DNA from 2 places in the Gordonia pseudamarae genome. Region 1 is predicted to be linked to the other one. Evidence: riboswitches for the same ligand, from Rfam matches in the RefSeq annotation. Region 1 holds a riboswitch; the other holds the start of a gene.
What was found. A riboswitch is a leader RNA that binds a small molecule or an ion and turns the genes downstream of it on or off. The one in region 1 is predicted to bind cyclic di-AMP.
Positions count from the first base shown of each region.

Region 2: linked by a shared signal. The riboswitch ahead of GII31_RS05185 (transglycosylase family protein) and the one ahead of GII31_RS13460 (C40 family peptidase) in region 1 are both predicted to bind cyclic di-AMP.

Region 1 is NZ_CP045809.1:3,060,792-3,075,556, forward strand. Features, by position in the region: gene GII31_RS13425 (ArsA family ATPase) at 1-1,233, opposite strand, end outside; gene GII31_RS13430 (SRPBCC family protein) at 1,209-1,646, opposite strand; gene GII31_RS13435 (hypothetical protein) at 1,646-2,056, opposite strand; gene GII31_RS13440 (AMP-dependent synthetase/ligase) at 2,230-4,134, shown strand; gene GII31_RS13445 (glycosyltransferase family 4 protein) at 4,166-5,284, opposite strand; gene GII31_RS13450 (hypothetical protein) at 5,284-6,861, opposite strand; gene GII31_RS13455 (C40 family peptidase) at 6,926-7,984, opposite strand; gene GII31_RS13460 (C40 family peptidase) at 8,180-8,800, opposite strand; cyclic di-AMP (ydaO/yuaA leader) riboswitch at 8,819-8,993, opposite strand; gene GII31_RS13465 (DEDD exonuclease domain-containing protein) at 9,617-11,389, shown strand; gene GII31_RS13470 (Lrp/AsnC family transcriptional regulator) at 11,414-11,692, opposite strand; gene trpD (anthranilate phosphoribosyltransferase) at 11,703-12,767, opposite strand; gene GII31_RS13480 (hypothetical protein) at 12,813-13,271, opposite strand; gene ctaE (aa3-type cytochrome oxidase subunit III) at 13,410-14,021, shown strand; gene qcrC (cytochrome bc1 complex diheme cytochrome c subunit) at 14,112-14,765, shown strand, end outside.
Region 2 is NZ_CP045809.1:1,177,633-1,192,397, reverse strand. Features, by position in the region: gene GII31_RS05220 (MFS transporter) at 1-1,142, shown strand, start outside; gene GII31_RS05215 (DUF2771 family protein) at 1,139-1,714, shown strand; gene GII31_RS05210 (cold-shock protein) at 1,931-2,356, opposite strand; gene GII31_RS05205 (hypothetical protein) at 2,576-2,803, shown strand; gene GII31_RS05200 (flavin reductase family protein) at 2,814-3,353, shown strand; gene moaA (GTP 3',8-cyclase MoaA) at 3,363-4,457, shown strand; gene GII31_RS05190 (MoaD/ThiS family protein) at 4,462-4,710, shown strand; cyclic di-AMP (ydaO/yuaA leader) riboswitch at 4,956-5,138, shown strand; gene GII31_RS05185 (transglycosylase family protein) at 5,148-5,789, shown strand; gene GII31_RS05180 (molybdenum cofactor biosynthesis protein MoaE) at 5,895-6,332, opposite strand; gene GII31_RS05175 (MogA/MoaB family molybdenum cofactor biosynthesis protein) at 6,329-6,823, opposite strand; gene moaC (cyclic pyranopterin monophosphate synthase MoaC) at 6,831-7,310, opposite strand; gene GII31_RS05165 (hypothetical protein) at 7,339-7,545, opposite strand; gene GII31_RS05160 (helicase-associated domain-containing protein) at 7,589-9,931, shown strand; gene GII31_RS05155 (cation:proton antiporter) at 10,144-11,529, shown strand; gene GII31_RS05150 (RtcB family protein) at 11,682-12,878, shown strand; gene GII31_RS05145 (DNA repair helicase XPB) at 13,036-14,688, shown strand; gene GII31_RS05140 (hypothetical protein) at 14,692-14,765, opposite strand, start outside.

The sequences.
Region 1 (14,765 bases):
CGGATGCCGGAATCCGTCGACGGTCACCAGCAGGTCATCCCCGGCACGGCCGAGCCCGAACGAATCCGGGTCGGGCAGCCGCTGGCGCCAGGCCATCTCGAACCGGGAGTCCACTCCGCTGCCCGACAGTGTGCGCACCCGCACCAACGACGATCCGTGGCCGTGCCCGGACGGCTCGTCGAGGCCGATGTCCAGTTTGCGCAGCCGGGCCGGCTTGTCCAGCGCGTGCGGCCGGGTGCCCACTTCGTGGACCCGCACGCCGTCGGCCTCGTCGGGTGCGAGCACGGACCGCATCTGTCGCAGCACCCGATCGGGTGCTGCCGTTGCCGCGTCCCCGGCCGTCGCGTCCCCGGCCGTCTCGTCGTCGTCCGGGAGCGTGTGGGGGTCGTCCGGGAGCGTGTGGAGATCGCCCGGCGGGGGTCCGGCGTGGTTGAGCACCACCGACCGCAGGGCCACACCCATCAGGTCGATCGTGGCGAGGACGGACTCCAGCAGTCCGGCACCGCGATCGTCGGCGGTCACCACCAGCGTCACCGCCGCGATCGCCGGGTCGCGGATCAGTTCGGCCACGTCCAGACAGTCGGTGTCGATCGTGTCGACCGCGGCCGACACCTGCGCCAGCACCGGACGTTCGGCGGCCGCGGCGATCCGCAGATGCCTCGGCCAGAGGCGGTTGATCATCTGATGCAGCACCGTGGGCGCCCGCAGCAGTGCCATCGCGTCGCCGCCACCGGAGCAGTCCAGCACGATCCGGCGCCAGCGCCCGCGCGTCGCCTCGTCGCGCACACGTCGCAGCAGCAGAAAGTCCTCGATCCCGGGAAAGTGGATCAACTCGCCCGAGGCGACCCCGGTGACCGCACCCATGCCCGGAAGCCGGACCGATGACCGGGCCGTCGCCTCGGCCAGGATCGAGCTGAACTGTGCCCAGGTCTCCTCCAGCAGCGAGAGCCGGTCCAAGGACAGCAGATACAGCCCTTCGGAGACCTGGACGGCCTCTCCGTCACGCCGGAACACCCCGAGCCTGCCAGCGGTCTTCGACAGGCGGTCGACGGTGATCAGCAGGGTGTCGTTGTCGCCGGTGGCGGGCCGTACGACCGGTGATCGGGAGGAACGGTGGGATCGGGCCACCCGCAGGGCGGCGGCGGCGGCGACCGACGACACTCCCGCACCCCCGGGCCCCAGGATGATGTGGATGGGCGTCAGATCGATCAGCCTTCGACCCTCTTCTTCAATTCGTTGAGCGCGATGTCGGTGATCGCCTTCTCGGCCCTGCGTTTGAGCTGACCGATCATCGGCACCAGCAGGTCGACCATCAGCTCGTAGGTCACCTTGGTGGAACCGGGGACCTGCTGACTGAGCACGTAGCGCCCGCGTTGATCGCGTTGCAGGTCGCTGCTCACCAGCCGCCAGGACACCTCGGTGCCGCCGGAGCCCCACTCGTAGGCCAGGACGTAGCTGTCCTGCAGGACGCCGGCGTCGAGCTCGAAACGCACCTGCGTGGCACGCCCGTCGGGCAGGCGCTCAAGCACCTCGACCGCGCGCGCCGCCGACACCCATTCGGGATAGCGCGGGAAATCGGCGATCACCGCCATGATCTGCCCGGGATCGGCACCGATGACGACGGATCGTTGTGTCCTGTCGGCCATCACGCGGTCCCGGACCGGGCGGTGGCCGGGGCCCCGACCGCCCTGCCCCGTTCGAGTCGGTCCTTGACCTCGAACGACATCACCTTGCCGGCGACCCGCAGGGCCTTGTTGCTGTCGGCGAGCACACGGGTGAGCTCCCGCGGTTCGGCGGGTGGCGCGGCGACGGGTTCCGCGTGCAGGAAGTAGTGCAGCACGAACCCGTCGAGCACCGCCTCGCACCAGATCTCCATGGTGCCGGTCAACGGTCCCGAGACCTTCCACCGCACGCCTTGCGCGCCTCGGTCCTCCACGACCTCCAGCCGCAGGTCCGGCCACCAGCGTCGCCACGACGCCCGGTCGCCGACGACGTCGGCCGCCAATTCGGGGGCTGCGGCGACAAAGGTCTGGTCCGCCACCTGAATGCTCGTCACACCCCATAGCTTCACATATCCCGCCGCGCACCCGATAGACACCTCGGCAGTTTGAGGTTCATGTCCTGTTCGTCCGGAACGCGGACTCCGCAGATCTACTCGCAAGTACAAAGTTCGTTCAGTGACGTGCATCATAAGGCTACGATTCGTGATGACCAGCACGGATCACCCGGATGGACGCCTACCGACAGCGCCGCGACGAAAGGCCGACCTTGACCACCGAATACAGCGTTCCCGCCGATTTCACGATCGCAGACGACGCGAACTGCACCGACATCATCTTCGACATCGCTGCTCGTTCCCCCGGCCAGGCGGTATTCCTCGACAAGCGCGACACTCAGTGGCTACCGGTCTCGGCGGCCGATGTCGTGACACAGGTCACCGCGCTGGCCAAAGGGTTCATCGCCTCGGGTGTCCAGCCCGGCGACCGGGTGGCGATCCTGTGTCGCACCCGCCTGGAATGGATGCTCATCGACGTCGCCGTCTGGGCCGCCGGTGCGGTGCCCGTACCGATCTACGACTCGTCCTCGACCACCCAGATCGAATGGATCCTCACCGACTCCGGTGCCACCACCATCGTGCTGGAGGATGCCGGTCACCGGGCCGAGTTCGACGCCGCCCCCTCGGCCGCGGGCGTGCGGGCATTCCAGATCGACGCCGGCGACGGCCTCGGCGCGATCGCCGAACTCACCGAGCTCGGTGCCCGCATCGGCGACGACGAGGTCGCGGCCCGCCGGGCATCGCTGCGCTCGAGCGATCCGGGCGTGCTCATCTACACCTCCGGCACCACCGGCCGCCCCAAGGGATGTGTGCTCACGCACGCCAATCTGCTCTCCGAGTGCCGGGCCGCGCTGTCCACCGGTATCGGACAGAAGCTCGAACCGGGCAAGCGGCTGCTGATGTTCCTGCCGCTCGCCCACGTCCTGGCGCACGCCATCACCCTCGTGGCGATCGACGGCGGCGCCTCGGTCGGCTTCACCTCCGACATCAAGAACTTGGTCCCCGAGTTCGGCAACTTCCGTCCGTCCGCGATCCTGTCGGTGCCGCGCGTGTTCGAGAAGGTGTTCAACACCGCCCGCCAGGGTGCCCACGACAGCGGTAAGGGCAAGATCTTCGACGCCGCCGCCGACACGGCGATCGCCTACTCGCAGGCGCAGCAGGACGGTGGCGCGGGGATCGTGCTCAAGGGCAAGCATCTGCTCTTCGACAAGCTCGTCTACGGCAAGCTCCGCACCGCGCTCGGCGGACAGTGCGAGATGGCCATCTCCGGCGGGGCGCCGCTCGGGGCCCGCCTCGGTCACTTCTTCAGCGGCGTCGGGATCCCGGTGTACGAGGGCTACGGCCTGACCGAGACCACCGCCGCGTTCAGCGTCAACACCCCCGGCGCGGTCAAGATCGGCACCGTCGGGCGGCCGCTGCCCGGCAACAGTGCCCGCATCGCCGAGGACGGCGAGATCATGCTGCACGGCGGCGTCGTGTTCGGCGGCTACTGGAACAACCCCACCGCCACCGACGCCGCAATCGAGACCCGGGCGAGCGGCGCAGCGACGGGAGATGCGACCGCGAGCGCGCCGACGGGGAATGAGACCGAACGCTGGTTCCACACCGGCGACATCGGCACCATCGACGACGAGGGCTTCCTCAAGATCACCGGCCGTAAGAAGGAACTGATCGTCACCGCCGGCGGCAAGAATGTCTCCCCGTCCGGCCTGGAGGACGTGATCCGCGCCTCGGCACTGGTGTCGCAGGCCCTCGTGGTGGGTGAGGCCAAGCCGTTCGTCGGCGCGCTGATCACCATCGACGCCGAGGCGTTCCCGTCGTGGAAGGAACGCGCCGGCAAACCCGCCGACGCCACCGTGGCCGATCTCGCCGACGATCCGGACCTGCACGCCGAGATCCAGAGCGCGGTCGACGAGGCCAACCTGACGGTCTCGCACGCCGAGGCGATCAAGAAGTTCCGCATCCTCTCGACCGACTTCAGCGAGGAGTCCGGCGAGATGACCCCCACACTGAAGGTCAAGCGCAACGTGGTCACCGAGAAGTTCAGCGCCGACATCGAGGCGATCTACCAGAAGTAGGGGACGCCTGCGAGCGGGCGCCATGTCACCCTCACAGCAGTTGGTCCAGGCGCGCGGCCATGTGCCGCCACTGCCAGCGGTCGACCGCGAACTGCCTTCCCGCGCGACCCATCTCGCGGGCCTTGTCGGCATCGCGCAGGATCGCCACGAGGGTGGCGGCGAGCCGGTCGATGTCACGTCCGTTGACGACATGGCCGGTGACCCCGTCGACCACCGTCTCGGGCGCACCGCCGGAATCACCGGCCACCACCGGGATTCCCGAGGCGGACGCCTCCAGGAAGACGATGCCCAGACCCTCCACATCCAGCCCCCGGCCCCGGGTGCGGCAGGGCATCGCGAAGACATCGGGCATCGCGTGAAACGCCGCGAGATCGGCGACGGGCACCGATCCGGCGAATACGACGTGGTCGTCGACCCCACTCGTCCGGGCCAACTCGTGCAGTTTCTCGGCGTAGGGTCCGCCGCCGGCGATCACCAGTACCGCGTCGGGGATCTCACGCACGATCGCCGGCAACGCACGGATCAGCGAGTCCTGACCCTTGCGGGGAACCAGTCGGGACAGACACAGGACGGTCGGCCGGTCCACGATCCCCAATTGCTGCCTGATCCGGTGCCGGGCAACCGGATCAGGGGTGAAGCGGTCGATGTCGACACCGGGCGGCAGGTACTCCAGGGCCGCCTGCGCACCCAGTGCCGCCGAAAAGCGGCTACGGGTGTACTTGCTGACGTAGGTGATCACATCGGTGTGGGTGCCGATGAACCGCAGGACCTGCCGGGCGGCCGGCAGCATCGACCAGCCCACCTCATGTCCGTGCGTGGAGGCGATGATCCGGCGGGCGCCGGCCCTGCGCAGCGCGGGCGACAGCACGGCCAGGGGCGCGGCCGCGCCGAACCACACCGTGTGGATGTCGTGGGCACGGATGAGTGCCGCCGCACGGAACGCCACGAACGGCGAGGGCAGCATGAGTGTGGTGCGGTGCCGGATAACGGTGTACGGGACGCGCGCGTCGAATTCCTCGCAGCCACGCCAGCGCGGGGCGTACACCACCACCTGATCGGGCGGCAGGCGGTCCACCAGATTCTCCAGGTAGGACTGGATACCACCCGGCCGGGGGGGAAAGTCGTTGGTGACCAGCAGGGTCCGGCGCATCAGCGGGTTTCCGCGACGAGCCAGCGCCGCCACTGCGCGACGAAGTCACCGGGGTCGATCTTCAGTACCGAGGCGATCGCGCCGGTACTGGCGGACGCATCGCCCGCGGCGGCGGTGCGATAGAGCTTCTTGAGCGTGCCCTCCCCGAAACGGCCTGCCACGAACGCCCACAATGACCAGGCCGTCTGATAGGCCACACCGGCCCGCAGACCGGAGACCGCGAAGTCCGCGTCGACGGGCAGGGTGCGCGGCACCGACCCCGAACGCACCTCGGCGGCCAGATCGGGGGCGGCGTCGGCGATCCGCCGGTAGGTCTGCTTGCGTCCGACGTACTCGGCGAACCCCTCGGTGACCCACAGAGGCGCCTTGGTGGAGGTGATCGACCGGGTGGCGACATGGGAGAGCTCGTGCCGCAGCACCACGCCGAGGGCCGGTGCCGGGATCCGCTGGGCATTCGGGGTGAGCACCACGCGCTGCCCGCGGACGGTCCCGTCGGCGTCGATTCCGGCGAACACCGTCGCCGCGGCGGCCGCGCCGTCGGCCTCGGGCGCTCCCGAGACCGTGGTGAACTGTCGGGGTGTCCGGGTCACGACGATCACCGCCTTGCGGGGCCAGTCGGTCCCCCAGAACGATTGGACGGCGAACACCGCCGCGGGCAGCAGGCCGCGTACCCGCTCGACGGTGTCGGCGGTGCCCTGATACGACGCGATCACCGACGTGCCCCCGCTGGTCGGCACATCGTCGACGCGCAGGCCGGCCAGCTCCCAGAGCATCGTCGGCGGCGCGCTCCCACCGACGAGGGTGGCATCGCCCACCACCTTCCAGCTGTCGTCGTACCGGGCGACCACCAGTTGTTCGGAGCTCACGAGCTCGGGTTCGTCGATGCCCGGGGCCCGTGCGCCGCCGAGTGCGTAGTGCAGGTCGACGGGGGCCACCCACACATCGGAGCTGCCCTGATCGGTCAGCTTGTCGGTGACGGCCTCGGGCGCCTGGGTTTCCGCCTCGTCGGAAAGGACGAGCTGATACCGCAGGGTCGCCGGGCGCAACGCCGATCCCCGCGAGTCGTCGGGCAGCGGAGCTGTCGTGGACGGGCCGGGCGTGGTGACCGGTGCGGAGGTCCGGACCGGTTCCGGTGCCGCCGACCCGCCGCTGGTACTGGGGGCGCCCGTCCCCCGCGATCGCGTAGTGGTTTGGGGCGGGGTGGTTCGGGGTTCAGTGGTTCGGGGTTCAGGGGTTCGGGACGAACTGGTGGGGCGAGGCGCCGGTGCCCCGAAGTTCGCCGCCGCTGTCTCCAGTCTCGTCCGGAAGACCGTGGTGGCGCTGGGGTCGATCAGCCGGGCCAACGCGGCGGAGTCGCCTGCGGTGAGAGCCGCGGAGAGGTCGTCGAGCAACGCGCTGACACCCTCTGCGCGGTTCTGTTCGTACACGTTGGGGTTGGTGGTGGTTGTCACCTCACCCGACGGAATCGGCAGCGCATCATCGTCGCCTGAGCATCCGGTGACCAGCGCGGCCCCCACCAGCAGCGCGGCCACCGCCGCGGTCAGCCGGTTGCGACGGCTGAGATCGGCGTGAAGCACGTGCGTGTTATCGGGTATATCGGCACTTTTCGGCACGTCCGGATTGTCGGGCACGTCTGGGCGTTCAGTACCGGCGGGCGGTGTTGTACGGGCCCGCGTCGTCGACCGGCACGACCTTGACGGGGATACCGAACGTCGAGGCGTGGATCACATACCCGTTGCCCACATACATCCCGACGTGCGAGGCGTCCGGGTAGTAGATGATCAGGTCGCCGGGCTCCAATTGGGACCGGTCCACCGGTGTCCCGCCGCCCATCTGCGCCTGACTCGACCGCGGCAGCGTCTTTCCGACCTGCCGATAGGCCCACACCATCAGACCCGAGCAGTCGAACTGATCGGGCCCGGTCGCACCCCAGACGTAAGGATCGCCGATCCTGGTGAGTGCCGACTGGACCGCGGCCAGCGTGTAGGCGGTCCCCTTGGGCAGCAGCCGGGGGTCGAAGGTGAATCGCGGACCGCGCAGCGCCGCCAGCTGCTTTCCGGTCATCGACTCGTAGATGGTGCGCACCTGGATCGCCTGCAGTTGCAGGGTGCTCTGCTTCGACTGGAGGTCGCCCTTGGTCTTGGACACCTTGGCCATCGCCTTGTCGGCGTCCGCCGCCTTGCGGTCGGCCGCGTCCTTGGTGGAGCTCGCCTCCCGCTTGGCCTTGGTCAGCCCGCGCAGGTTGGCCGCGGTCTGCCGCGACAGGACCTCAAGACCGGACATCTGGTCGAGCAGCGACTGCGGCGAGTCGCTGACGAGCACCGCGTACAGGCGGTTGACGCGCGCCCCCTTGGAACCGGCGCGGGCGAGCACGTTGACGGTCTGTTGATACCGGGCCAACTCACGCACGGCGTCGTTGCGGACACGATCGGCCTGTGTGGACCGGGCTCGTGCGTCACGGGCGATCTTGCGCTGCTTGTCGTACTCGATCTGCGCATTGTGCATCGCCTCGGCGGACTGCTCCGACTCGCGCGCGAGCTTCTTGTAGCGCACGAGCAGTTGCTCGGCCGAACTGGTGGGTTCGGTGCGGCCAGGTGCGGCCGTCATCGTCATCGTGACGGCCGCCACCATCAGGGCCGTGACGGCGGCCAACAGCCGCGGCACGGCCGGGCGGATCGCTTCCTGGGCTGTTGTCCACATGGCGAGGCGATCGCGACACCCGACCGATGTCGGCCGTGCCCCCTCCGGTACCACTATTGCCACTCTCCTCGCCCGACTCTTCTCAACGACGGGTTGCAGGCCGATCACCTGTCAGAAACCGATCCGACACCGGACGAGTCATCGCCGGAATGCTCATCACCGGCGGGCACGGGGCCCGCCGGTACGAGCGTAGTCTCAGTAGCGCCGGACCCCGACCAGGTTCCATTCCTTGACGCTGTCGCGCTGCACGGGGACACCGTAGGTCGAGGAGTGGATGAAGATGCCGTTGCCCTCGTAGATGCCGGCGTGGCCGCCACCGTTGAAGATCAGGACGTCGCCGGGCTGGGCGTCGGCGTAGTTGACGGCGTGACCGCCGCCGAGCTGTCCGTAGCTGTCGCGCGGAATGACCTTGCCGGCCTGCTGGTAGGACCAGTACACGAGGCCGGAGCAGTCGAACGCGCTCGGGCCCGCGGCGCCGTACGAGTACGGCGAGCCGATCTTGGTCGAGGCGTAGCGGACGGCCTTCTCGCCGGTGGACTCACTCGGGGCGAGGACGGTGCGCGGGCGGATCTTGCCGTGGGTGTTCGGCGCGACCTTGGGCGCGATCTTGGCCGACAACTCGCGCAGTTCCTTGGGGATCTGTTTCTCGTTGATACCCGGAATCTCGAAGGTCCCGAGGTTCGGGATGGTTACCGGTGCGGCTTCCGCCGCGCCCGCGGCAACACCGAGTGAGCCGATCGAAAGCGACCCGGCGATCAGTGCCGACTTGGCGAGCTTGCCGGTCCGTGCAGGCTGTTCCAAACGATGTTTGGCCACGAAGAACGTTCTCCTTCTTATTTCTCCCTGAACCGCCTACCGAGTTAGCTGTCGGGTTCGGGCGGAAGAAATTGCCCTACGCCCCGTCCGGGTGGACAGTGGCGATTCACCCCAATTCGGGCCGCCGTGAACGACGATCCGAAACCGGTGGGTCCCCGGTTCATCCTGGTGGATGACTAAGCGGTGACCTTCGCGGACCACTCCGAGTGGAGTATGACGCTCCGCAAATGTCTCAGAAAGGTTACGAAATCAAACGGCCTTCTGTCCACTGGTCGGACGAACAAATTTTTTCACGTCCATCAGCCGGCCCGCAGCGCTTTCTGGATTCCGGTCGAATTATGGCCTTGAACTGGCGAGATACATTCTCTTGCAGATCGTGCAGACATAGGTGCCACCATTGCAGCCAGCGAGAAAACTTCGATGGCCGATGAGATCTCACGGTCGGCGGACGACACACGATCCGTTACCCGCGCTTGACCCGACCCGCCGACGTCTCCGCTGATAGGAGTGGGTAACAGCACCTGCATCATGCATCCCTCACACGCGGCCGGATGCCCCGGGCACCCGTTGCAATCGATCAGCATATGTAATCTCCGTCTCATTTTCGCCGTCGGTACCCCCGCACCGCCGGTCCCGGACCGGCGATTGACCGAGACACTAGAACATAGGTACGACACGGTCGGCCGCCCGCACATCACCTCCGTGCCACCCCGGCAGCGCCCCGGTCCGTCTCCACACCCGGTCCGTCTCCACACCCGGTCCGTCTCCACACCCGGGTCCGTCTCCACACCCAGGGCGCTTGGGCACGGACCGGACATGTCGCAGGGCCGAACTAATGTACGAACGGTGCACCAGCAGCTGAGCTTCGCCGATCTCGACGACCCGGATTCGTTCTTCGGCGCCGACGGCCAGGTGCGCCCGGACGACGAGGATCTGTCCCTGTTCGAGGCCACGCTCGTGGTGGTCGACCTGGAGACCACCGGCGGCAGCCCGGTCGACGACCGGATCACCGAGATCGGCGCGGTGAAAATCCGGGGCGGCGAGGTGGTCGGCGAGTTCGCGACCCTCGTCGATCCCGGTATGCCGATCCCACCGCACATCGTCTCGCTCACCGGGATCACCGAGGCGATGGTGCATGATGCGCCGTGCGAGAGCGAGGCACTGCTGTCGTTCCTGGAGTTTGCCCGCGGCGCCGTCCTCGTCGCCCACAACGCCCGGTTCGACATAGGCTTCCTGCGCCGGGGCACCGAGCGGTTGCAGGTTCCATGGACATTTCCCGCACCCCTGTGCACGGTCACGCTGGCCCGCCGCATCCTGAGCCGGGACGAGGCCCCGTCGGTGCGCCTGTCGGCACTGGCCGAGCTGTTCGACGTGACGGTGCGACCGACCCACCGTGCGCTCGACGACGCCCGCGCGACCGTGGAGGTGTTGCACCGGCTCCTGGAGCGGGTCGGCAATCAGGGGGTGCGCACGATCGGGCAACTCACCGCCTACCGCTCGCAGACCGCGACCCGTCTGGCCGCCAAACGGCATCTGGCCGACGCCCTGCCCACCCGTCCCGGTGTCTACCTGTTCCGCGGCCCCGCCGATGAGGTGCTGTACGTGGGGACCGCGGTCAACCTGCGCCGCCGCGTGCTGTCGTACTTCGCCGGAACCGACCCCCGGCGCCGGATCGACGAGATGGTGCGGCTGGCCGTGCGTGTCGACCACGTGGAGTGCGCGCACGGACTGGAGGCCGGGGTGCGTGAGCTGCGGCTGCTCGCCGCCCACGCACCGGCCTACAACCGACGTTCGACGCAGCCGCGGCGCGGCTGGTGGCTGGTGCTGTCGGACGACCGCTTCCCACGGCTCACGGTGCGCCGCGCGCCTACCGACGACGCGGTCGGTCCGTTCTCCGACAGATCCGTGGCCGCCGCCGTCGCGGATCTGATCTCGGCGGGTGCGGGCCTGCGGACCTGCACCGCGCTGCGTCGCGGCGCCACCCACCACTGGTGCCGCACCGACTCGTCGGGACGGATGATCGGCGGCTGCCGGGCCGCCTCACCGGCACCGCTGACGCCGACCGACTACGCCGCTCGCGTCATGCGGGCGCGCGCGGTGATGTTCGGCGAGAGCGACGACATCGTGACCGCGGCCGTGGCGGAGGTGACGCGGCTGGCGGCGGCCGAGATGTTCGAGTCGGCGGCCAGGCAGCGGGACCGCACGGCTGCGATGATCCATACGCTGGCCCTGTGTCAGCGACTGCGCGCGCTGTGCGTGGTGGGAGAGCTCGTCGTCGCCAGACCACACGAGTGCGGTGGCTGGGAGCTGAGCGTGATCCGGCACGGCCGGCTGGCCGGCGCGGGCGTGGCCCGTCGTGGGGTACCCCCGATGCCGGTGGTGCAGGCGCTGGTGGCGGCGGCGGAGACCGTGGCACCCGATCCCGGCCCGTTGTGCGGCGCACCGCCGGAGGAGGCGGGACTGATCTATCGATGGATCACCGATCCGGGTGCCCGGATCGTGTCCGCGACCGACGCCATCGCACTTCCGGCGTTCGGCGCCGCGCGCAGCCTCCACTGGGCGCGACTGGCCCGACAGGCCCGGCGATGAGGATCCGGCGGCGGTGCGCCGCGACTACTGCTCGCCGATCGAGAATCCGCCCTCGACCTCGGAGCTGGAGTAGCTGCGGAACGCGATGTGGGTGGCACTGCGGGTCACGCCGGGCAGGCGGTTGATCCTCGCGGTGACAACCTCGGCGATCTGCTCGTGGTCACGCACCCTGATCTTGGCGATCAGATCGACGTCGCCCGCGCACGAATACACCTCGCTCACACCCGGGATGTCGGCGACCGCCTGCGCGGTTTCCGGGATCCGGTGCACGTCGGCGGAGATGAGGACGATGGCGGTGATCATGCTGCCAACCCTAGTGGGCGCTGCCCAGCTCGGCGGTCAACCGCACCCAGCGCCCGAGCAGCTCGCGGGCGGCACCCGAGTCGATGACGGACGCGGCCCGATCCAGGGCGCCGGACAGCGCCGAGGTCAGGGTGTCGTCGGTGAACGGTTCGGTCTGTTCGAACGCGACGATCGCGGCCGCCGCGTTGAGCAGAACGGCCTCGCGCACCGGACCGGTCCGGCCGTCGAGCAGTTCGCGGGCGATCCCGGCGTTCACCTGTGCGTCGCCGCCCTGGAGCGCCGACAGTTCCACCGTCGCGATACCCAGTGCCCCGGGATCGACCGACAGCTCGGTGACCGTTCCGCCCACCACCTGCCATACGTGTGAGGTGGTGGTGGTGGTCAGTTCGTCGAGCCCGTCGTCGCCGCGCACCACGAGCGCCGACGTCCCGCGCCCGGCGAACGTCTGCGCCAGCACCGGTGCCAGATCGGCGAAGGCGCAGCCGATCAGACCGGCCGACGGGGCCGCCGGATTGGTCAGCGGCCCCAGCACGTTGAAGACCGTCGGGATCCCGATCTCCTTGCGCGGCGGGCCGGTGAAACGGAACGCGGGGTGAAACACCGGTGCGAAGCAGAAGCCCACCCCCACCTCGGCCACGCAGCGGGCGACGGCGTCCGGCCCGAGCGAGATGGTGACACCGAGCGCTTCGAGGACGTCCGCTCCGCCGCTCTTGGACGAGGCGGCGCGGTTTCCGTGCTTGACCACCGGAATGCCGGCCGCGGCCACCACGATGGAGGTCATCGTGGAGATGTTGACGGTGTGCGATCGGTCGCCGCCGGTCCCGACGATGTCGACGGCGCGTTGCGGCACATCGACGCGGCTGGCGTGCGACAGCATCGCCGAGGCCAATCCGCTCAGCTCGGCGGCCGCGGCGCCCTTCATCTTGACGCCGACGCCGAAGGCGGCGATCTGCGCGCCGGTGGCCGAGTCGGTCATGATTTCGTTCATCGCCCATGCCGCCTCCTCCGCGGACAGGTCGATGCCGTCGGTGACGCGGCCGAGGATCTGCGGCCAGGTATGGGTTGTGGCGCTCACAGGTGTCCACAGTAGTGGGGCCCCGTCGGCGGCGGCAGCCGCACCTCACCCGGGCAGTTGCAACACCTGCCAGCCGAGCACGCTCCCCTGGTGCCGCGACGCCAGGCTCGCCATCCGCGCGCGTTCGCGGGACACGTCCACGGCGGTGAACACCTCCAGTTTGGCCACCGCCAGCGTGACCGACGCCGGCGGTCCGGCCACCGCCGTCGTGCCCGGGGGTGCGGCCGCGCCGTCAACGACCACGTAGCCGTTGAGTGTGGCGATCCGGACCGCGTCCTCCTCCCGGCCGACCGCCACGACCAGGAAGTGTCGCAGCACCGCGGGCCGGCCGGAGCGCCACGGCGACGGGCCGAGCACCTCGGAACTGGCCACCGCCTCGTCGGCGGATTCGGCGACCACCACGATCCGCTCGTCGTCGACCGACGTCAGCGCGTCCGTATCGTTGCCACGGCGGAACAGTGCCCGCAGCCGATGCCATCTGCTGGGCTCAGGAAGCTCGGTCATACCAGGAAGCAAATCACGCCCGGCCGGACACGCCGATCGCACCCCCGATCCGGGCCCGGACCAGCACGGGAACAAATTCTTTGGGCAATTTGATGACCCGAGTGGTCAGCGCTTACTACGAACCGTCATACTTCACTTGTGACTAGCGCCGTAGGTACCCAAGGGACAGCCATCACCTCGCGCGTGCACTCACTGAACCGACCCAACATGGTCAGTGTCGGCACTATCGTGTGGCTGTCGAGTGAGCTCATGTTTTTCGCCGGCTTGTTCGCGATGTACTTTGTCGCGCGAGCCAATTCGGCATCGGGCTGGCCGCCAGAGCCCACCGAGCTCAATCTCGGTCTGGCAATCCCGGTGACCACGGTCCTCATCCTGTCGTCGGTGACCTGCCAGATGGGCGTGTTCGCCGCAGAGCGCGGCGATGTCTTCGGCCTGCGCCGCTGGTACGTACTGACCCTGGCGATGGGCACCTTCTTCGTCGCCGGTCAGGCCTACGAGTACTACCACCTCGTCGAGCACGGCACGACGCTCTCCTCCAGCGCCTACGGTTCGGTCTTCTACATGGCCACCGGCTTCCACGGCCTGCATGTCATCGGTGGTCTGGTCGCGTTTGTCTTCCTGCTGATCCGGACCAAGCTCTCGAAGTTCACACCGGCTCAGGCCACCGCCGCGATCGTCGTGTCGTACTACTGGCACTTCGTCGACATCGTCTGGATCGGCCTGTTCGTCACCATTTACTTCATCCGGTAGTTCAGCCCGGGCCGGCTGCGCAGCCAACACCGTCAGCCACATCCCGGACACAGAGAAAAACAGTCCGTCCGCTTAAGTAGAGAGTCACAGATGAGTTCATCTCCACCGCGACCGTCGGATAACGACGACGTGGACTTCGGCGCAGCAGGGGCCGGCGCAGCCACGTCGACCGCCGATGCCGGGTCCACTCCGTCGGCGGCACGTAAAGCCAAGTCCCGTCGTAAACTCCGCCGTCGCGCAGGCGGCACCATCCTTCTGCTCGCCGGCCTCGTGCTCGCGGGACTCATCGCCGCGGTGCTTTCACCCAAGCCGCAGGTGGCCACGGCCGACGAGTCCAGCGCGGCGCTCATCGCCGACGGCAAGAAGCTCTATGAGACCTCCTGCATCACCTGCCACGGTGCCAACCTGCAGGGCGTCAGCGATCGCGGACCCTCGCTGGTCGGCGTCGGCGACGCAGCCGTGTACTTCCAGGTGTCCTCGGGCCGTATGCCCGCCGCACGTGGTGAGGCACAGGCGCTGCGCAAGCCGGCGAAGTTCACCAAGGCGCAGATCGACCAGCTCGGTGCGTACATCCAGTCCAACGGTGGCGGCCCGCAAGTTATCTACGAGCGTGACGCCGACGGCAACATCAAGAAGGACGAGGCCGGCCTGCCCGTCATCGCGCAGAAGTCCCTGCGCGGCGAGAACCTCGGCCGAGGCAGCGAGCTGTTCCGGCTGAACTGCGCCTCGTGCCACAACTTCACC
Region 2 (14,765 bases), 1.9 Mb from region 1:
CGCGCGTGGTGCCACCCGCGATCGACCTGCCCCGCGTCAACTCCCGGCTGACCACCTTCGGACTGATCTTCGGCACGATCGCCGGCGGCGCCGTCGCCGCCGTCTTCGAAATACTGCTGTCCAAGGCGCTGCCGATGCACCAGCCCGGCGCGTTGGTGTTCCTGTGCATCCTGGGCGTCACCGGCGCCGTGTACTGCATGCGTATCCCGGCCTGGGTGGAGGTGACCACGGGCGAGGTGCCCACGACGTTCTCCTACCACGGCGAACCCGCCACCAGCGCCCCTCCTCGCGACGATGTCCGCTTCGCGCACGGCGCCGACAGCGTCTCGGCACGGGGCAGACAGATGGCCGGCGCGATCGCCCAGACCATCCGGCAGCCCCTCGGCCGGGTGGTGGTGGCCGGCCTGTGGGGCAACGCCACCATTCGCGTGCTCACCGGATTCCTCACGCTCTACATCGCCTTCTACGCCAAGGCCCAGGGCGAACAGTCCGGTCTGATGCAGCTGGCGGCGGTCGGTGCGGTCGGCGCCGCGGCGGGCGTCGGCAACGCGCTGGGCAACGGTCTGGGCACCCGCGTCGAACTGCGAAGTCCACCGCGCATCATCGTCATCGCGACCACCTCGTGCTGCGCCATCGCTCTGCTCGCCGCCCTCTTCGGCAACCTGTTCGGCGCGGTCGCGGCGGGCCTGGTGGCCTCCGGGATGAGCGCCATCGGCAAGGTCTGCCTCGACTCGACGATCCAGGACGGCCTGCCCGAACAGTCCCGCGCTTCCGCGTTCGGGCGGTCCGAGACCGTCCTGCAGTTCGGCTGGGTCCTGGGCGCCGCGCTCGGCGTGCTGCTGCCCACCACCCTGTCGATCGGTTTCGGCGTGGTCGCCGGGGTGATGACGATCGGAACGGTGCAGACCATCCTCACCACCCGCGGGTCGACCCTGATCCCCGGTTTCGGCGGTAACCGCCCCGACTATGCTGCACCTACCGGAGCCATTCACCGGCCCCCGGCCGGCTCGCAGCCCACGGCCGGTACACAGCCCCCCGCCCGACCACAGGCACCCCGCACCGCACCGACGGACCGGGTGCCCCGACCGGGCGACACCCCCTATCCCCCGCAGGCCGACAGAAGAGGACGACCCCGGACGTGACATTCGGACAGCTGCGCAGCGGCGAACGCAAAGCACTGGTGATCTTCGTCGTCGTGGTCGTGGCCTTCGTGTCGGTGGTCGGCGGCACCGTAGCCCTGCTCACCGACGGTTTCGCCGGGCACGACGAGGACGATCACCCACCGAAGGTGGCACTGGCCGTCGGCGGCACGCTGACCCGCATCGAACCGGCACGCTGGTGTTCGGTCGACCTGAGCGACTGCTCCCCGGCCCGCATGGAGGACATGAAAGTGCCGCGGGTGCCGGTCGAGGTCGGTGAATCGGTGGTGCTGTCGGTACCGGCGTCGATCGCCGAACGCCCGTGGAACATCGTCGCCGAATACCTCACCCCGCACGGTTCGGCCCGCGACGGCGGCATCCGCACCTCGGGCAGCACGTACACGATGGTGCTGCACTCACGGCCCGACTACATCCTCACCACGATCGAGATCCAGCTGCCCTCGATCCGTCTGGACGCCGACGGTGTGCCGGTGGCCCGCGCCATCATCGCCGCCGACACCCGGCCCCGGGAAAAGACCGGAACCGACAAGGCGGGCAGCGACCACTCCGACTAGGTCGATAGTCGACGTACCGAATCGACGTATGCCGACACAACCGGCGGAGCTCGCGCGAAGCTCCTTAGACGGGTACCGGAAAGCCGGTACCGACGAAGACCCCGTACGGTACGCCCGAGAACCGATGCGACAGAAAACCGATGCGACGAGGGGCCCGCCGGCAGCGACCGCTGCAGACGGGCCCCTCTCATCCGGGAGTGAACCCGATGTCCGGGATCAGGCCTCGAGTTCGCGGGCCACGGCCCGCACGACCTCGGAGATGCGCTGCGCGGTCTTGCGGTCCGGGTACCGGCCCTTGCGCAGATCGGGCTGTACCTTGGCCTCCAGCAGGGTGATCAGGTCGGCGACCATGCCGTGCAGTTCATCGGGGGTGTGTCGCTTGGCCTCTTTGCGGGCCTGATTGCGGGCGGCCTCGCGGGTGTTGCGGGCGACACTGGGCGCGGGATCGAGAATGGTGACGGCCAGCGCCTGCGGACCGCGGCGGCCCGCGGCCATCCCGAACTCCACCTTCTGCCCGGGTTTGAGGGCCTCGACCCCGTCCGGGAGCGCCTCAGCGCGAACGTAGACGTCTTCGCCGCTCTCCTGCGACAGGAAGCCGAAGCCCTTGTCCGCGTCGTACCATTTGACCTTGCCGGTAGGCACTGTGCTCACCCTCACCTGTGTCGGGAACGTACCTGCGCCCGAGGAATTCGGACACACTGAAATGCGCCCGCTCAATCACAGATTCGACTCCATGATGACGAGCAGGGCGCATCGGTGTCCCCAGTCTAGCGGGCGCGCACACCCGCCGTCACGTCCATATCGTTGTCCCGGGGTACCGCGCGCTCTCCGTGGGCTAGCCCGGTGTTCTACCGTGGAGATATGCACAGTGAGGGCAGCGAGCGCACCACCCGCGCACCGGCCGGACTCATCGCCGCGATCGGATTCTTCGTGGTCGGGCTGGTCGCGATCATCGTCCTGTTCGTGACGCCGCTCGTCACCGACGGCGACACCGCGCCGACATTCGTCTACCTGCTGACGATGTGTGCGCCGATCGGGTTTGTACTCGGTCTGATTTTTGCATTGCGGTCGGGGCGCGGGATTCGGTGAGGATCGAGCCATGACACACACCCCGTACCTGACCACCCTGTCCCCCGCCGCCGACTCCGATGTCCTGCGGCGCGCGTTCAGTTGCTTCCCGTCCGGTGTCGTCGCCGTCTGCGCCCGGATCGGCGACGAACTGGTCGGCATGGCCGCGAGCGCATTCACCACCGTGTCGCTCGAACCGCCGCTGGTCTCGCTGTGCGTGCAGAACACCTCCACCACCTGGCCACGGCTGCGCGGTGTGTCCGAGGTGGGCGTGAGCGTGTTCGCCGGTGATCAGTCGGCGCTGTGCCGCCAGCTCGCCGGCCCGGCGCACCTGCGTTTCGCCGCGATCGAACCGTTGCACACCGAGGCCGGGGCGGTGTTCGTGCCGGGTGCGGCGGCGAGCCTGTCATGCTCGCTCTACAACGAGATCCCGGCCGGCGATCACACGCTGGTTCTGCTGCGAATCAACCAGCTCGACGCCGACCCGGCGGTCGAACCGCTCGTCTTCCACGCCAGTGGTTTCCGCACTCTGGTCTCGCGGGCGGCCGTCGATGCGCCGTCCGGGCCCTAGCGGGCCCCGATGTCCATCACCCCGCTCGGACTGCCGATGCGCCGCCGACCCCCGGTGAGCGCGGCACCGGCGCACGTGACCGGCGCGGGGCTGATCGACAGGTACGGGCGGGTGGTGCGCGACCTGCGCGTGTCGGTGACCGACAGGTGCAATCTGCGGTGCACGTACTGCATGCCCGCCGACGGGCTCGACTGGCTGCCCGGCGACGCGGTGCTCACGGCCGACGAGTTCGTCCGGGTGATCACCGTCGCCGTCCGCGACCTCGGGGTCCGCGGTGTCCGCTTCACCGGGGGCGAGCCGCTGCTGCGCCGCGACCTGGAAACGATCGTCTCCGGTGTCGCCGCGATGCGCCCGCGCCCGGAGATCACACTGACCACCAACGGCCTCGGCCTCGGGCACCGCGCCGACGGCCTCGTCGCAGCCGGCCTGGACCGGATCAATGTGTCGCTCGACACCGTCGACGCCGACAGGTTCGCCCAGGTCACCCGGCGCTCGCGGCTGTCGGACGTCGTCGGCGGACTCGCCGCCGCCCGGCGGGCGGGAATCGGCACCATCAAGGTCAACGCGGTCATCCCGGATCGCTCGGACCTGGCGCGGTTGCCGCAGTTGGCCCGGTTCTGCCTCATCCACGGCTATCAGCTGCGGGTCATCGAACAGATGCCGCTCGACGCCGGCCACCGCTGGGACAGGTCGCAGATGGTGACCGCCGACGACATCCTGCGTACATTGCGCGGCGAGTTCGGTCTGCTCGACGACGAGCGGCCACGCGGCAGTGCCCCGGCCGACACGTGGGTGGTCGAGGGTTGGCGGGCGGCCGACGGCGGCCCGGCCCGGATCGGGGTGATCGCCTCGATCACCCGGCCGTTCTGCGGCGATTGCGACCGCACCCGACTGACGGCGGACGGGATGGTGCGCAACTGCCTGTTCGCGAACACCGAGACCGATCTGCGGTCGGTGTTGCGCGGGGGCGGTACCGCACGTGAGGTCGACGCCGCGATCGCCGCCGCGTGGCGGGGCAACGCGTGGGCCAAAGCGAGCGGCCACGGCGTCAACGATCCGGACTTCCACCAGCCCGAGCGACCGATGTCGGCGATCGGCGGCTGAGGCGATGCGGGTGACGGTGCGGTTCTTCGCGGCCGCACGGGCGGCGGCGGGCACCGAGTCGGCGATCGCCGACATCGACCCGGCGATCACGCTCGGCGAGTTGGAGGCCCTGCTCGCCCAGGGCGATGCCGAGCTGCTCCGGGTGCTGGACCGTTGCTCGTACCTGCGCGATGAGATCGCGTTCTGCGATCGCACCGCCCGGGTCGGCGAGTGCACGACGATCGATGTGCTGCCGCCGTTTGCCGGCGGCTGAGCCACCCAGCACCCTGTGACCTTCCTCACATAACAGGCAGGTAACGAGACGGCCACAAGTCAACCATTACGCCGTGAGCAGGGCGGACGCGTTTTTCCCGCCCGAAGGCACCTGATCCGGCATGAAATTACTTTGCCGACAAGGGTGATTACCGACGGTAAAAGCCGTAGTCTACGAATCGTTCGTTCCTCCGAACGATCCACCCCAAGAAACAAATCGATAACGTCCGGGCGGTCGCGCCGAGCCTCGCTCCATCCCCGGACGTGAAAAGACACTTCAGGAGCGAGGACGGGGGACCCACCCTCATCACGAGACCGGGCATCGGCGATCCGATGCCCTTGGGGTCAAGCCGGGTGCACCACACCCGGCCGAGCAACCTCTCGCTCGAACCCGACAGCTGACTTCGTAGGCGCGTGGAGAGAGGAATTTACAGACCTATGTCCGGACGTCATCGCAAGCAGACAAACAGTACCGCAAGCAGGACAGTTGCCAAGGTCGCCCTCACCGGCGCCGTCCTCGGCGGCGGAGCAGCCCTGCTGGGGACCGGGTCGGCCAACGCCGCCACCGATTCCGAGTGGGACCAGGTGGCTCAGTGTGAGTCCACCGGCAACTGGTCCATCGATACCGGTAACGGCTACCACGGCGGCCTGCAGTTCAGCCCCAGCACCTGGTCCGGCTACGGAGGCGGCCAGTTCGCCCCGACCGCCAACCAAGCCACCCGCGAGCAGCAGATCGTCGTCGCCGAGCGTGTGCTCGCCGGCCAGGGCCCCGGCGCCTGGCCGGTCTGCGGAACCGTTCTGTCCGGCCCCACCCCGCGCAGCGCTCCGGAGTCCACCACGATCACGCCGGCCGCGCCCAAGATCACGGTCCCCGAGGCACCCGAGCAGGTCAAGCAGATCACCGATACGTTCGCCAAGAGCACCACCGACGTGGAAAAGCGCCTCGACGACGCCCTCCAGTCGCTGAACGTGCACCCCGATCTCACCAAGATGTGGGCCGCGGCCAAGAAGACCGGCTTCGAACTCACCCCCGAGCAGATCGCCCTGTTCAACCAATACGAGAACCAGCTGCCCAAGTAGGGCGCACGGCGTTCACGTTCACAGGCCTCCGCACGTAGATCCACTCCGTGCGGAGGCCTTGCTGTCCCCGCAATTCATGCCCGGGGCTGCCTGTTCGCGTGCGTGTCAGGCGGAGCCGACCCATTCATCCGTGCCGTCGGCAAAGCGCTGATGCTTCCATACCGGCAGTCGCGCCTTCACCTCGTCGACGAGCCCGGCGCACAGCGTGAAGGCCTCGCCCCGATGGTCGGCGGCCACGGCCACCACGAAGGCGACGTCGCCGACACCCAGGTCTCCGACGCGATGGGACACCGCCACCGCCCGGACGCCGTCGCCCGCACCGGCGGTCACCTCAGCGACGACCCGGTCGAGGACGCCCGGCGCGCTGGGGTGCGCCGAATACGACAGCGCGACCACGTCGTCGTGATCGCCGTCGTGGTGGCGGACGATGCCGCCGAATCCGACGATCGCACCGGCCGCACCGCCGGACAGCGCGGTCACGTGGTCCTCGTGTTCGCGCTGGCAGATGGGGTCCTCACACACCGCGGTGCGGATCGGGATCAATGGTCGCCTCCGGCGATCTGGTCGAGCGCGTGGTCCAGGACGGTGGCCAGTACAGCCAGTCCGTCGCGCACCCCGCCGGTCGAGCCGGGCAGGTTCACCACCAGAGTGCGGCCGGCGATACCCGCGACCGCGCGCGAGAGCATAGCCGTGGGGACCTGCGGCGTCCCGGCGGCCCGGATGGCGTCAGCGAGACCGGGGATCTCGGCGTCGAGCAGCGCACGCGTCTGTTCGGGGGTGCGGTCGGTGGGTGACAGGCCGGTCCCCCCGGTGGTGACCACCAGATCGGCCTGCTCGAAGATCGCGGTGCGGATCGCCCCGCCGACGGGCTCGCCGTCGGCGACGACCGTGCGTTCGACCACGTCGAAGCCGCGTTCGGTGAGCCATTCCTCGATGAGGGGTCCGGTCTTGTCGCGGTAGCGGCCCTGGCTGGCGCGGGTGGAGGCGACCACCACGTGTGCGAGGCGGCGGGACTGTCCGGTATGTGCGCTCATCGGATACCTACAAGGAGCCGTCGCGGAACCAGTCCCCCGACTTGCCCCCCGTTTTCGACACAAGCCGAATGTTGTCCATCCGGGCGGATCGGTCGACCGCTTTGACCATGTCGTGCAGGGTGAGTCCGGCGACCGCCACCGCGGTCAGCGCCTCCATCTCCACCCCCGTCTGCCCCGACGTCGACACCGTCGCGGTAACCGCGATGCAGTCGGTGTCGATGGTGAACTCGACGTCGACGGACGACAGGGACAGCTGATGGCACAACGGAATCAGCGAGTCGGTGCGCTTGGCGGCCATGATCCCGGCGATCCGGGCCGTCGCCAGCACATCGCCTTTGGGCAGTTCGCCGTCGACGAGCAGGGAGATGACCTCCGCGGTGGTGCGGAACGTGCCACCGGCCACCGCGCGCCGGCGCGTTGTCGCCTTGTCGCCGACGTCGACCATGCGGGCGGTACCCGACCCGTCGATATGTGACAGGCGGGGCATGTGCCCGGGGTCGTTCACCGTCGCCGGGTCAGCTGTTGACGACGGTGTGCGACTGCACGAACGACAGTTCTTCCGCGGGCAGCGGGAACGTCACATCGCCGAACGGTGAGAGCGCGCCGGGCACGCTCGCGGCAAACTCGGAGACGGCGTGCTGGTGGCCGCCCTCGTCGTCGATCGGCCAGCCGTTGTCGATGTACTGCTTCTTGCCATGCTTGTTCTGAGCCACAACGGTCATTCTGCCATGAGCCCCCCGAGGCCGTGTCAGTAGAATCGGCCGAATGAGTGCCGACGATCAGCACATCGGTCTGGCCGAGGATCTGGCCACCCGATCCGACGACGAGCTCGTCGCACTGTTCGTGGCCCGGCCGGATCTGGCGGCGCCCCCGCCGCAGGGTTCGGGGGTGCTCGGACAGCGTGCGCTGTCGGCCGCCTCGATCACCCTCGCCGGCGAGGATCTCGACGTCCTGGCGGTGGCGGTGCTCGAACAGATCATCGCGCTGGCCACTCCCACCACCGGCGCCCGCGCCGTGTCGCCGGTCGCCGCGACCGCGGTGGTCAAGGCGCTGGGCAGGCGGGCCGACCGTACAGACGTCCTGGAGCGGATCGACATGCTGCACCGCCGGGCGCTGTTGTGGGGCGGCCCGAAACGATTGATGATCGGCGCGCACACCCCCTCGGCGCTGCCGTGGAAGGCACGTCAGCTGACCGGGCCGCTCGCCGGACGTTCCGTCGACGACATCCGTGGGCTCCTCGACAGCGTCGACGAGAGCCAGTCCGAGCTGCTCGGCACCCTCTCGCGGGGCCCGGCGCTGGGCCGGACCCGCGACGCCGCCGACGACGCCGACCCGGCGCGGCCCATCCCCCGGCTCATCGCGCTCGGCCTACTGGCCCGGGTCGACGAGCAGACCGTCGAACTGCCGCCGATGGTGGGACAGTTGCTGCGCGGTGAGGCACCCATCCGCGCCGACGACCTGCGCCGCCCGACGCCCACTGCCGCCAACTCGCGCTTCTCCTCCGCCGATGTGGAGGCAGCCGCGGGTGGTGAGGCGATCGAACTGCTCCGGCACACCACCGCGGTCCTACGGGTTCTCGGTGCCACCCCGGCGGCGATCCTGCGCTCGGGCGCCCTGGGCGTGCGGGAGCTGCGGCGCGTCGCCAAGGCCGCCGAACTCGACGTGCGGCGGCTCGGGCTGATCGTCGAACTGCTCTCGCACGCCCGGCTGATCGACGCGGGCCTGCCCGATCCGCCGCCGTCAGGCGACACCGGCGAGCAGTATTTCGCGCCCACCGGTTCGGCCGACGCCTGGCTGCATCAGGGACCGGACCGGCAGTGGTCGGTGCTGGTCTCGGCGTGGCTGGACATGCCCCGGCGGCCGTGGCAGATCGGTACTCCCGACCGGGACGGCACTGCGCAGGCGGCATTGTCGGCCGAATTGTTCGACGCGTACGCACCCGCCCAGCGCCGCATCGTCCTGGAGACCCTGGCGCTGGCCGGACCGGCCCGGGCGTGGGACGTGGCGGGGTTGTGCGAGGTGCTGGTGTGGTCGTACCCGCGGCAGATGCGGCGACTGACCCATCGGGTGGTGTCCGAAACACTGCGTGAGGCGCGAGAGGTGGGCCTGGTGGCGCACGGCTGCGTGACCGCGGTCGGCCGCGCCGCGCTGGCCCCCGATCGACCGGCGGACGAGGCGACCCTCGTCGCGGCGATGCACAAGGCGCTGCCCGAGCCCGTCGACCACTTCCTCACCCAGGCCGATCTGACACTGATGGTGCCCGGGCCGATGACCCCGGAACTCGCCGAACAGGTCGAGCTCGTCGCCGAACTGGAATCCGGTGGGGCGGCGTCGGTGTACCGGATCACCGAGGCGAGTGTGCGCCGCGCCCTCGACACCGGCCGCAGCAGCAGTGAACTGATCACCATGCTCACCACCCATTCCCGTACCCCGATCCCGCAGTCGCTGACCTACCTGATCGAGGATGTGGCCCGCCGGCACGGCCGGCTGCGGGTGGGCGTGGCGTCGTCGTTCGTACGGTGCGAGGATCCGGCGACGCTGGCGGCGGTGTTGCGCAGCGATGTCGCCGGCCGGCTCGCGTTGCGTGCGCTGGCCCCGACGGTCGCGGTGGCCCATGCCGAGGTCAGGGACGTCATCGAGGCGCTGCGCGACGCCGGGTTCGCCCCGGCCGGCGAGGATTCGTCGGGCACGCTGGTCGACTTGCGGGAGGTCGGCAGCCGGGTCGGCGCGTCCCGCCGGTCGCGGCAGGCGCCGACGCGCAGGTCCGCACCCACCGAGGACCAATTGCACAAGGTGATCAGCCGGCTGCGGGCCGGCGACCGGGCAGGGCGGGCGGCATCCGGTGGTGCCGACGGCCGGCCCGTGCGCGCCACCGACGGCGGCGAGTCGGCCACCGCGCTCATCCAGCTCGCCCTGCGCGCCGATCGGAGGCTGCTCGTCGGCTATGTCGACGGGAACGGTTCGGCGAGCAACCATGTGCTGTTCCCGAAGGCGCTCAACGCGGGGCAGTTGCTCGCCGAGGAATCCGGTGGCGACGGCGCCGGTCCGGGTGAGCGGAGGCAGTTCTGGTTGCACCGGATGACCAGCGTGGAGTTGCTCGATCCGTAGTGCGCTCCGGTGGATATTCCCGGTGGATATTCCCGGTGGATATTCGCGGGCGTGATGCACATCACGACCCATATCGGCGATTGTCCCGACTCGCGAGCACTCACGGCCCGATCACTGGGCTAGGCTAGGCTAGCCTAGCAAAATTTCGTCGATTCCAGGAGCATCATCATGTTCGCCGCGCCCCACCGCTCCTACTCCTCCGGGTCGACGCGATGACCGGGCCCACTTTCGATCTCCTGCTCGACGTCGGGGCCGCCTGGTTCGTGATCATCCTGGCCGCGCAGGTCCTGGGCTGGTTGGCGCCCAAGATCGGACAGCCCGCGGTGGTCGGCGAGATGGCCGCCGGTGTGATTCTCGGGCCCAGCCTGCTCGGCTGGGTGTGGCCCGCCGCCGGTGAGCATCTGTTCACCGCCGAGGTCAAAGAGGTGCTCTTCGTCATCGCGATGGTCGGCCTGAGCCTGTACATGTTCGTGGTCGGCGTCGAGCATGAACACGAGCCCGAATCCCGCAAGGAGGCCACCTTCCCGATCGCGGTGGCGCTCGCCGGAATCATCATCCCGCTGATGGTCGGCGCGGGTGCGGCGGCGATCATCGCCGGCGAGTACAAACCCGACGATGTCGGCTTCTGGGTGTTCATCCTGTTCGTCGGCGGTTCACTGACGGTGACGGCGTTCCCGATGCTCGCCCGCATTCTGCAGCAGCAGCGGATGATGCACACCAGGTTCGGCGGTGTCGCCACCAGGGCGGCGGCGATCGACGACGCCCTGGCCTGGTGCCTGCTCGCCGTACTGAGCGGTATCGCCACCAAGGGCTCGGCATCGGGCGTGATCGAGACGGTTCTCCCGGCAATCGCCTTCGCACTTGTCTGCTACTGGGCGCTGCCGCTGATCTTCCGCAAGGTGATGGAACGTGCCGTCGCCGACAACGAGATCAGCGACGGCCTGTTCGGCGCGCTTCTGCTGACCGTGCTCGGCGCGGGCTGGTTCACCGACTACATCGGGATCTACTCGGTGTTCGGCGGTTTCGTGGTGGGCATGACCCTACCGTCGGTGCCCGGCTTCGCCGACCTGCTCAAGGACCGGCTGCTGCAAACCGTGCGCTGCCTGATGCTGCCGGTGTTCTTCGCCTACTCCGGCCTCAACACCGACCTCACCACGTTGTCGGGCAGTGTTCTGCTGGTGCTGGCGCTGATGCTGGTCGTCGCGTTCGGTTCCAAGACCATCGCCTCGATGGGCGTGGCCCGCGCCTACGGCTGGAGCTGGGGACAGTCGACGGCGTTGAGCGCGCTGATGAATGCGCGCGGACTGATGATCTTGATCTTCATCAACATCGGGCTGAGCCTCGGGGTCATCGAGCAGCGGCTGTTCTCCGTCCTGGTGGTGGTCGCCGTGCTCACCACCGCGATGGCGATGCCCATCTACCGCCGGTACTACACCCCCGAACGCGAGGAGGCCGAGCGCGTCGCCGCCACCCGGACTCGCGTCGCCGCCCCTCCGGGCTCGCCGCCGATCGCACCTGCCGACCACACCGGCGGCGACCGCCCCGAGTCACCCCACACCGACACGGCAGCGACGAATCTTCCGTCGGCACACCGATAGGCCGGCGGTGTTCGTACCCACCGCGAGGATGCGCCGCACATGCGCGGGGACGCGGCGGGTACGCGAAAAATACGGCGACGATACCCACATCGTTCACGTAGCGTGAGCACGCCGCACAACAGTGCGGCGCACACATCACGCCAGGAAGAACGATGAGTACCACCTTTCCGGTCCCCCTGTCCGGCGCCGCCGCGTCCACCCTGCTCTGGGCGGACGAGGAGTCGATCGAGCACGATGCCCGCAATCAGCTCCGCCGCGTGTCGAATCTGCCATGGGTCCACGGGGTTAGGGTGATGCCCGATGTCCACGTCGGCAAGGGCGCGACCGTCGGTTCGGTGATCGCGATGCGCGATGCCGTGTGCCCGGCGGCCGTCGGTGTCGACATCGGCTGCGGAATGTCGGCGGTGCGCACCGATCTCACCGCCGCCGATCTGCCCGACGACCTGTCGGGCATCCGGTCGGCGATCGAGGCCGTCGTGCCGGTCGGTTTCCGCTCCCACGAGCGGCCGGTGAACGTGCGAACCCTGCGCGTCGGCCGCGGCTGGGATGCCTTCTGGGGCCGCTTCACCGACCTCCATCACGGTGTGCGGCAACTCGATATGCGAGCCGGAAAGCAACTCGGCACCCTCGGCGGCGGCAATCACTTCATCGAGGTGTGCCTCGATGACGAGGACGCGGTGTGGATCATGCTGCATTCCGGGTCGCGCAACATCGGCAAGGAACTGGCCGAACGGCATATGTCGATCGCCGCGAAGCTGCCGCACAACGCCGCGCTGCCGGACCGGGATCTGGCGGTGTTCCTCACCGGGACACCGGAGATGGACGCCTATCGGCACGACCTCGACTGGGCGCAGGAGTACGCCGCCCGCAACCGGCAGGTGATGCTGACCCTGGTCTGCAACGCGGTACGCGCCGGCTTCCCCACCCGCACGGTACGTTTCGATGATCCGATCAGTTGCCACCACAACTATGTGGCGACCGAGACGATCGACGGCCTGGAACTGCTGGTGACCCGCAAGGGCGCCATCCGGGCGGGTGCGGGCGATCTGGGACTGATCCCCGGGTCGATGGGTACCGGGTCGTACGTGGTGCGGGGCCTGGGCAGCGAACAGTCGTTCTTCTCCGCATCGCACGGTGCGGGCCGGAGGATGAGCCGGTCCAAGGCACGCAAGCTGTTCACCGCCGACGACCTGATCGCCCAGACCCGGGGCGTGGAGTCCCGCAAGGACCCCGGTGTCGTCGACGAGATACCGGCGGCCTACAAGGACATCGACGAGGTCATCGCCGCCCAGACCGACCTCGTCGAGGTTGTCGCGCACCTGCGTCAGGTGGTGTGTGTGAAGGGCTGAGACACCCACCTCGCGTCCACCGGACACGGCGGACGCGAGGTGGGTCCGGCGTTGCGACGCCCAGCGTTTCATGGACACCGCACCGGCCAGGTAACCCTGACAGCGGAGCGCACGCCCCCGGTGGCCGGGTAGCCGGCCGATCTGGACAATGGATCGGGTGACCGATGGACCCCTGATCGTGCAATCCGACAAGACACTGCTGCTCGAGGTGGATCACCCCGACGCGGGTGCGGCGCGGGCGGCGATCGCCCCGTTCGCCGAACTCGAACGCGCACCCGAACATGTGCACACCTACCGGGTGACTCCGCTCGCGTTGTGGAACGCGCGGGCGGCCGGTCACGACGCCGAACAGGTCGTCGACGCGCTGGTCAAGTATTCACGGTACGCGGTGCCGCAGCCGCTGCTGATGGACGTCATCGACACCATGGGCCGGTTCGGACGGCTGCAGTTGGTCAAGAATCCCGCACACGGCCTGACGCTGGTGAGCCTGGATCGCGCGGTGTTGCTCGAGGTGATGCGCAACAAGAAGGTCTCCCCGATGCTGGGCGCGCAGATCGACGAGGACACCGTCATCGTGCACCCTTCCGAACGCGGGCGGCTCAAGCAGGTGCTGCTCAAGATCGGCTGGCCCGCCGAGGACCTCGCCGGGTATGTCGACGGTGAGGCGCACGCCATCACCCTGGACCAGAGCGACTGGCATCTGCGCGACTACCAGGAGCTGGCCGCCGATTCGTTCTGGGCGGGCGGCTCCGGCGTGGTGGTGCTGCCGTGCGGCGCCGGCAAGACGATGGTGGGTGCGGCGGCGATGGCCAAGGCAGGCGCCACGACATTGATCCTGGTCACCAACACCGTCGCCGGCCGGCAGTGGAAGCGCGAACTCGTGGCGCGCACATCTCTCACCGAGGACGAGATCGGCGAATACTCCGGCGAGCGCAAGGAGATCCGGCCGGTCACCATCGCCACCTACCAGGTGATGACCCGCAAATCGAAGGGCGAGTACAAGAATCTCGATCTGTTCGACTCCCGCGACTGGGGCCTGATCATCTACGACGAGGTGCACCTGCTGCCCGCTCCGGTGTTCCGGATGACCGCCGATCTCCAGTCGCGGCGGCGCCTCGGACTGACCGCCACCCTGGTACGTGAGGACGGCCGTGAGGGTGACGTGTTCAGCCTCATCGGCCCCAAGCGCTACGACGCGCCGTGGAAGGACATCGAGGCCCAGGGCTGGATCGCACCAGCCGACTGCGTCGAGGTGCGCGTGACCCTCACCGACGAGGAACGCCTGCAGTACGCGGTCGCCGAGAACGACACCAAGTACAAGCTCTGCTCGACCGCCCACTCCAAGGTGAACGTCGTCAAGGCGATCCTCGCCCGGCATCCGGGGTCACAGACGCTGATCATCGGCGCCTACATCGACCAGCTCGAAGAGCTCGGCCACGAACTCGGCGCCCCCGTCGTGCAGGGCTCCACCCGCAACAAGGAACGCGAGGCCCTGTTCGACAGGTTCCGCTCCGGCGAGATCTCGACGCTGGTCGTCTCGAAGGTCGCCAACTTCTCCATCGACCTGCCCGAGGCGTCGGTGGCGGTGCAGGTCTCGGGAACCTTCGGCTCCCGCCAGGAGGAGGCGCAGCGGCTCGGCCGGCTGCTGCGCCCCAAGAAGGACGGCGGGCAGGCGCACTTCTACTCGGTGGTCTCCCGCGACACCCTCGACGCCGACTACGCCGCCCACCGCCAGCGTTTCCTCGCCGAACAGGGCTACGCCTACCGCATCACCGATGCCGACGACCTGCTCGGCCCCGCCATCGGGTGAGGCCTACGCCTGCCCCTGCTTGAGCAGGCAGTAGCCGACCTTGATGGGGATCTCGTAGCTGATCGCCAGTTGGGTTC